2 regions of the Parapedobacter deserti genome follow, and region 2 is predicted to be linked to the other one. Evidence: riboswitches for the same ligand, from Rfam matches in the RefSeq annotation. Region 2 holds a riboswitch; the other holds the start of a gene.
The links. A riboswitch is a leader RNA that binds a small molecule or an ion and turns the genes downstream of it on or off. The one in region 2 is predicted to bind S-adenosylmethionine.

Region 1 (4,219 bases), on a different contig from region 2:
GCCAACTGTGGCCGGGGCTTCCCGGAACAAAACTCGCGGTACCGAAAGATACCGTGGGCACATTCCAGCTCACGTCGCCAACATCTGACGAGCCACCGCCTTGCGAGGGCGTTTCATCCGCCAGCGGTTGCACTATTGCTGCATTTTTCAGCACCGTGTCTGCCAAGCCTAGCCCTTTGGCGATTCCCGCAGCAAAAGTCCGCTCGCGCTCGTCATAGTGTACTCCCCCCACGCGTTCCAGGTTTTTCTGTACCACCTCAGCCAGTTTTCTATTCGGCAGTTTTTCATAAAAGCCAGCAATTATTTCGCTTGTCACGGTGGTCTGTGTACCCTTTGCTGCACCTTCCGCCGCTTGGTTGATCCACGACACCAAGTTCTGGAGCTCATCGCGTTTTGGGTGACGGATATAGTAGGAAACCGTGGCGATCTCCGGCACCACGTTCGGCGCCTCCCCACCGTTACTAATGACGTAATGGATGCGTGACGATGTGGGAACATGCTCGCGAAGCATATTGACCATGAAATTGAGCGCCTCCACCCCGTCGAGCGCCGAGCGGCCCTTGTCCGGATTGCCGGCTGCATGCGCAGGCTTTCCATGGAAGGTATAGTCTACCATTTGGATGGCCGTTCCTGTGCTTACCGTCACCGCATTTCGAGATGCAGGGTGCCAATCCAGTACCATGTCGATTCCGCTGAAGAAGCCATCTCTTACAAGATAGACTTTGCCGCCACCACCTTCTTCGGCGGGTGTGCCAAACACTTTGATGGTGCCTTGATGACCAGTGTTTGCTAACCATTCCTTGATTGCCACGGCACCTGCGACCGATCCGGTACCGAAAAGATTATGGCCACAGGCGTGACCGCCGCCACCTTTTTCCAAGGGCTTCCGATGCGGAACGGTATCTTGTGATATCCCTGGTAGCGCATCGAATTCAGCCAGAATGCCAATAACCGGGCCGCCGCTTCCGTAGGAGGCGATGAATGAAGTGGGCATTCCCGCCAGTCCGGTTTCGACGGTAAATCCATTGGCCTGTAAGTGTTTTTGAAGAATGCCTGAGCTCTCCGTTTCCAGGAAACCCAGTTCGGCCTTGTCCCATATATCCTTCTGCATTTGATCGTAGGTCTGGAAGGATTTATCGAGGTAGTTGAGTGGAACATCTTTGTTTTCCTGCCCAAACAGCAAAACCGGAATAGCGGCCGCAGCTAATAATAACAATTGCTTTTTTAACATGTTAACTTTGATTTGACTTGATACCATTACTAGTTCGTTTTGCTCCTGCTGTAGGCTTCTGCTTCGGGTGTCCTGACACTTCAGCATATGGCGTTGGGGATCGATGGTCGTTTTCCACTTATCTTTGCCTTCCTGTAGGAGGCGGGATTTAGCACCTTAATGTGGCTTCAGGTTGCTAAGACGTCTTCAGGCCATTCCCTCGGTCTTTCTCGATAAGCATGAAGTGAAAGAACTAATATGCGGCAAATGTAATTATTTAATCTACTAAATGCATAGATTTTATAAATTGTATTGCGTTTTGATGTTGTGATGACAAAATGCAAACTAAACAATAAGCAAAAATCCCTGTGTGACAGCTATCTGCGTTAATACATATTATAATCTATTAATTTAGTAGTCTTTAAATAAAAAGTAATACCTTTGCTCACGGAACAAAGGTAATGCAACGATATAACTTGAAAAACGCATAAATATTACGTAATCAGCGTATAGTTTATGCCTAATCGTTTCCATATGGCACAACAGGATATTTTGGCAAAAATAAAGCGGTATAGGAGAGATAGGGGACTATCACAGGCAAATATGGCGGAAGCGTTGCACGTTGCCCTGAAAACCTATCAGAATCTCGAGGTCGGCATTACCCGCGTTGATATCGATCGCCTTGGTCAAATAGCCGATGTCTTGGGCGTCACGTTGCATGATTTGCTGGATGGCCGCGGTAACGCAAACGAAGGCTCAGCCCGACTGATGAATGAAGAGAAAGTGTTGTACGACAAAATCATTATGAATAAAGAAGCCTATATCGCGCAGTTGGAAGACAGCATTCGCTTTTACCGGCAGATCCTTAGGGAAGAGACCGGGCTTTCCGATGAAAAAGTGAGCTCCGGGCGTACGTAGTTTAGCTATTCACGCTTGAAATGCTTAACCTTGCCTGACGATATGCCCATTAGCTGATGAATACCTTCACATCCAAATTGCCGGATACCGGCCCGTCTATCTTTACCACGATGTCGCAATTGGCCGCTCGGCATCAAGCGATTAATCTTTCACAGGGATTCCCGGATTTTGACGGTCCGCCTCGGCTGATTTCGTTGGTGTCGCAGTACCTGCAGGCAGGGCACAACCAGTATGCACCCATGGCCGGGGTACAAGCGCTCCGTGAGCAGATCAGTGCGAAGGTTGAAACCACGACGGGCATATGTTACGACCCCGAAACGGACATTACGATTACAGCGGGAGCTACGCAAGCACTTTTTACAGTGATGGCGGCACTTATCCGTCCGGGCGATGAGGTTATTGTGTTCGAGCCGGCTTACGATTCGTATGCGCCCAGTATCCGGGTGTTTGGTGGCATACCTAAGCCGGTAACCTTGCTGGCTCCTGATTTTGTGGTCGACTGGACTGCGGTTGAGCAGCTCATCACGTCGAAAACGAGACTGATTGTTATCAATACGCCCAACAATCCGACGGCACGTGTGTTGGCCGATGCCGACTATCGCCAACTTGTACGTATGGTCGGCGATACCGACTGTTATGTGCTGAGTGACGAGGTATATGAGCACATGGTCTACGATGGGCGAAAGCATTTGAGTGTTACCCATTATGCAGCGCTTCGTGAACGCGCTTTCGTCGTCGCTTCTTTTGGCAAGTTATATCACACCACCGGATGGAAGGTAGGTTATTGCCTGGCACCACCACAGCTTACGACCGAATTTCGTAGGGTGCATCAGTTCAATGTTTTCAGCGTGCATACCCCCATGCAATGGGCGCTGGCCGATTTCCTGCGCGATGATGACATGCATACGGAACTCGGTGCGTTTTTTCAGCAAAAGCGTGATTTCTTGGTGGAGGCGCTCGAAACAACACGCTTCCGGCCGCTGCCTTGTGAGGGCACGTACTTTCTCCTCGCCGATTACACCGCAATCAGCGAATTACCCGAACGGGCCTTCAGCGAAGCGCTGACCAAACACCACGGTGTGGCCACGATACCGGTTTCGGCGTTTTACCACAACAATGTAAACCAACACCTCGTCCGTATCTGCTTCGCAAAGAAAGCCCAGACTTTGGCGCAGGCTATTGAAAGACTGCGTTTAGTAACGGCCTGCTAAGTAACCGCTAACCTTTTTCCTGACTTAACCTTTCCTGACTCCCGTGGTAGCTCCCCCTTCCAGGGTAAGATTTACGGGTTTGTTTTTTTTCCAGGCACCGCGGGTGAAATCCGGAATATCCAAGGACCTCGAGCGGTTGGTTACCGATTGTTCACTCAGCGGGATCACGCTGCTCCAAGCAGCGCCGTCGTACACGTCCATGTCGAGCGGCAGCCCGTTGCGCAGGCAATCGATCAATCGCCAGTCCATCATGAAATCCATGCCGCCATGTCCGCCTACCTGTTTGGCCACTTCGCCTACGTGTTTGATCAGCGCCGGCGTGTATTTATCATACAGATCTTTCAGCTCCTCTTCCTTAACCCAGTTGTGGCCGAATGCGATGCGCTCGGGCGAAGGCCACTTGGAAGCCATGCCCTTGGTGCCGCTGATAAGGTGGATTCGTGAATAAGGCCGCGGAGAGGTGACATCGTGCTGCACCATGATCGATCTTCCTTTGCCGGTGTAGATAAGGGTAGTATTCATGTTGCCACGGTAAGATTTGCCGACAAACTCCTGGAAGAAGTTGTCATCTTTGGCTTTTTCCTCAGCCGTTTTGCCCATCATGAAATCATTGGTTGACATGGACACAAGGTAGTCCATCTTGTCACCGCGGTTGATATCAAGGCATTGAGCTATGGGACCTAGACCATGTGTCGGATAGAGGTTGCCGTTGTGTGTGGCATTCATCCGCAGGCGCCACATGTCGGTATAAGCGTCTTTGTCGAAATTGAGGTCGAGCAGGTCATGGATGTATGCGCCCTCGGCATGGACGATCTCGCCGAAAAGTCCGTTGCGCACCATGTTGAGGGTAAGCATTTCGAAGAAATCGTAGCAGCAATTT
Region 2 (4,219 bases):
TTACCAGACTGAGGGCTTCCGGTATGCCGGGACGGCCACGCCCTACGTTATGGCTGTCCATGGCTTTGCTGAGATACCAATAACTGTAAGCGTTGAATCGCTTCATCAGCTTTTCACCTTGGTAATTCTGGTATGACGATGCCTTGAAATCATCCAGTTTTTCGTTCGAGGTCTCCAATTGAGTAACGCCATAGGTATCATAACCGCGATAAGAAAGTAATGCGATACTGCGTGCGACCTTAAGTCCTTTGTCGCCTCCATTCGGCTTGTTGGCGTAAAACGTCCGGTCGGTAGCGATCGCCATTCGCTGACTTTCGTTGAACGCGATGCCCCAGGGTGAATGGGAAGCGTTCGTCGCAATCAATACCAGGCGATCGAAGCGCTCCGGGTCGGTAACAGCCCATTCCAGCATCTGTTGTCCGCCGAGCGATCCACCAATAGCGACCGACACCTTATCAACACCTAAGTGGTCTGCCAACAGCCGATGGGCAGCCACCACGTCCCGTACGGTAAACTGCGGGAAAGACAGATAATATGGTTGTCCGGTCACCGGATTGATACTGGTTGGATTTGTGCTTCCATAGGGAGATCCGATCATGTTTGCGCACACGATGAAATGTTCCCGTGGGTTAAAGAGATCATGCTCCCCAAACAATCCCGGCCACCATTCAAAAACATCGGAACTAGCGGTAAGTGCGTGGGAAACCCATATTACATTATCTTTCTTTGTATTCAGCTTGCCATAGGTATGATAGCAAATTTCGAGATGTTTGATGCGTCTTCCACTTTCAAGCTTGAATGTTTTTTGATAGTGAAATGTATGTATACCCATGTCGTTTGTTGTTTGGTGGCCGGGATCGGTGTTACTTGACCTTATCAAAAGCCTGTTGCAGATCGGCTTTAATATCGTCGATGTGCTCGATGCCGGCCGAAATCCGCAATAATCCCGGGAACACACCGGCATTTTGCTTGTCCGCCTCACTTAACTGTTGATGGGTAGTGGCGGCCGGATGTATGATGAGCGTTTTTGCGTCGCCGACGTTAGCCAAATGGCTTACCAATTGCAGCGCGTCAATGAATGCGTTTGCTTTTTCAGCACCTCCTTTAATTACGAATGACAGCACGCTGCCGAAGCCGTTTTTGAGGTATTTTTGCGCGTTTCCATGATACGGATGGGTTTTTAGGCCCGGATAGCTGACTTTTTCGACCTGTGGATGGCTTTCGAGCCAACGCGCTAGCTCCAAGGCATTATCCACATGGCGTTGCACGCGCAGGGAGAGGGTTTCCAAGCCTTGTAGCAAAAGGAAAGCGTTGAATGGAGACAGAGCGGGGCCAAAGTCCCGTAGCCCTTCTACACGCGCCCGGATTGCAAATTGGATGTTGCCAAATGGGCCGTTTGCCCCGAACACCTCGCTGAATATCAAACCGTGGTAGCCCTCCGATGGTTCACTGAACTGTCTGAATTTGCCGTTACCCCAGTTGTAATTGCCTCCATCCACGATTACACCGCCAATGCTGGTGCCATGACCGCCAATCCACTTGGTGGCCGACTCGACAACCACGTGGGCACCATGTTCCAGTGGCTTGAAGAGGTATCCGGCTGCGCCAAACGTATTGTCCACAATTAGCGGAAGGTCGTATTTTTGTGCGATACCTGCAATCCGCTCGAAATCCGGTATGCTGTAGCTGGGGTTTCCGATTGTTTCGACGTATATGGCTTTGGTTTTGTCATCGATGAGGACCTCAATATTCTCTGGGGAGTCGTCTTTTGCCAATCGCGCTTCAATGCCCAGTCGCTTGAATGATACCTTAAACTGGTTAAAAGTGCCGCCATAAAGGTTGGCGCCACTGACAAAATTGTCCCCGCTTTCAAGTATGTTGGTAAGCGCGATAAACTGCGCCGCCTGTCCCGAAGCCACCGCCAACGCTGCAACGCCGCCTTCCAGTGCTGCGATGCGCTTTTCGAAGACATCCGTGGTGGGGTTCATGATCCGCGTGTATATATTGCCGAATTCTTTCAACGCGAACAGATTAGCACCGTGTTCGGCATTGTTGAATACATACGAAGTCGTTTGATAAATGGGTACGGCCCGTGAGCCAGTTGTTGGATCAACTTCCTGCCCAGCATGTACTTGCAGGGTTTCAAATTTTAGATGATTAGCCATGATTAATTGATTTTTTATTAATGTTCTTGTTAAATGTTCTATGTTAGCGTGATGCCGCAATAAGGCGGCCGAAGCCAATGGCATCTAGTCATACATCAATCGTATGATGTGAGATTTAGTTGCAACAGTGCATGCACATCATCCTGTCACGCATTCGCATACGCTGGGTGGTAGTTATGCATAGCATGTAAGAATGCTTCGACCTTCCGAAGTAGGAACGATGATTGCTGCTTGATGAATAAGTAGTGTTCATTGTCTTATCAATTTATATGCTCCCGACCGGCGTTGGTCGGGACAGGAATTGGCACCTTTTCCACCGATTGCGGATGGTTGCCAGTGGGTCATTGAGCCAGTCTCTCGCCACTTCTTTATAAACCAAGACCTTTTTGACGAGGTATTGATTTGTGTGTGTTATGCACACAACGGGTGCAAATATAGTTGCTGCAATTTGCTTGTGCAAAGTTTTTTTGATTTTTTTGTTCCATGAAGATTACGTTCAATACCGCGGCATTACTTTTTCCTGCCATCAGTTTGATAATGTTGGCTTATACCAACCGTTTTTTGGCGCTGGCTGCGCTCGTCAGGAGCTTGCACGCCAAATACCTTGAACATAATAAGAGCGGTGTTTTACATGGGCAAATCAGAAATCTCCGTTACCGACTCAAATTGATCCGTCATATGCAGGCCATGGGGGTGCTGAGTTTTGTAACCTGTATTTTATGCATGTATTGCATCTATGTGGAGCATGATTTTCTTACGGAGCTGACGTTCGCACTCAGTTTACTTTTTTTTGCGGTTTCGCTGATAATTTCCTTGCTCGAGATACAAGTGAGTAACAAGGCACTGGAGTTGGAGCTAAGCGATATGGAGCAGAGCGATGAATCTTCGTTGGTAGGCTATATCAAGAAGAAGCTCGATAAGCGTAAATAAATATAAAAAGTGGCCCCGGTATCCGGGGCCACGAAATTTAAGTTTAGCGGAAGGTAAGTTTATCTTACGAACAGGAGCTCACGCAATTTGGGTAGCGGCCATTTGCGATCGTCGACGATCTGTTCTAATTTGTTGAGGTGATACCGGATTTTGTCAAAATATGGTTTAACTTTTTCATCGTATGCGATAGCTTTATCGCGGACATCTTCAAGTACATTGGCTTTTTTGCGCTCTTGCCGCATCGCCTCTGCGTCGAGGAGAATGGTGTTTATATGCTTGGAAATGCGTTCGATAAGGTTGGATTGCGATCCGTAAGCATCTGTTTCGAAGCCCAGTTCCTTAAGTCCCCTAACATTGGCAATCAAATCGTTTTGGTAACTAAAGGCGGCAGGTCCTATTAAACTGCTAACAATTTCCCCGATAACACGAGCTTCAATCTGGATTTTCTTATAGTAATTTTCCAACAAGATCTCATGGCGGGCTTCGCTTTCACGTTTGCTCAGAATACTGAGCTTTTCAAATAACGTTATGGTTTTTTCGTCTATATAAACATCCAAAGCTTTAGGTGTGGTTTTGATGTTGGAAAGGCCGCGCTTGTGTGCTTCCTCTTCCCACTCCTTGCTATATCCGTTGCCTTCGAATCGGATGGCTTTAGATTCTTTGATGTATTTTCGTACCACATTGAGCAAAGCCAGGTCTTTTTTCGTGCCCTTTTTGATCTGCTTGTCGACTTCCAACTTGAATTCCGTTAATTGGTTGGCCACAATCGCGCTGAGCACCGTCATCGGGCTGGCGCTGTTCGCGGAGGAACCGACGGCCCTGAATTCGAATTTATTTCCGGTAAATGCGAATGGCGATGTCCTGTTCCGATCGGTGTTGTCCAGGTGTAGCTCCGGAATTTTAGGAATGCCATGCCACAGAAGAGCCTCATTCTTCACTTTCTTGGCTATTCTTGCCGTTTCCACTTCGTCCAGCACCGCGTTCAGTTGGCTTCCAAGAAAGATGGAGATGATCGCAGGCGGCGCTTCGTTGGCTCCCAGTCGGTGGTCATTTGCCGCACTGGCAATTGAGGCGCGCAACAGATCAGCATGGTCGTGTACCGCTTTTATAACATTTACGAAGAA

Region 1: it holds a riboswitch for S-adenosylmethionine, as region 2 does, so the genes downstream of both, ACFOET_RS20815 (amidohydrolase) here and ACFOET_RS09170 (O-acetylhomoserine aminocarboxypropyltransferase/cysteine synthase family protein) in region 2, are expected to answer to the same signal.

Annotation. Positions count from the first base shown of each region.
Region 1 covers NZ_JBHRTA010000062.1:137,495-141,713, reverse strand. The annotation lists gene ACFOET_RS20815 (amidohydrolase) at 1-1,231, opposite strand, end outside; SAM riboswitch class I at 1,347-1,450, opposite strand; gene ACFOET_RS20810 (helix-turn-helix domain-containing protein) at 1,745-2,128, shown strand; gene ACFOET_RS20805 (methionine aminotransferase) at 2,185-3,339, shown strand; gene ACFOET_RS20800 (Gfo/Idh/MocA family protein) at 3,364-4,219, opposite strand, start outside.
Region 2 covers NZ_JBHRTA010000030.1:61,404-65,622, forward strand. The annotation lists gene ACFOET_RS09165 (homoserine O-acetyltransferase family protein) at 1-832, opposite strand, end outside; gene ACFOET_RS09170 (O-acetylhomoserine aminocarboxypropyltransferase/cysteine synthase family protein) at 864-2,165, opposite strand; SAM riboswitch class I at 2,428-2,542, opposite strand; gene ACFOET_RS09175 (DUF2721 domain-containing protein) at 2,649-3,095, shown strand; gene ACFOET_RS09180 (glutamine synthetase III family protein) at 3,155-4,219, opposite strand, start outside.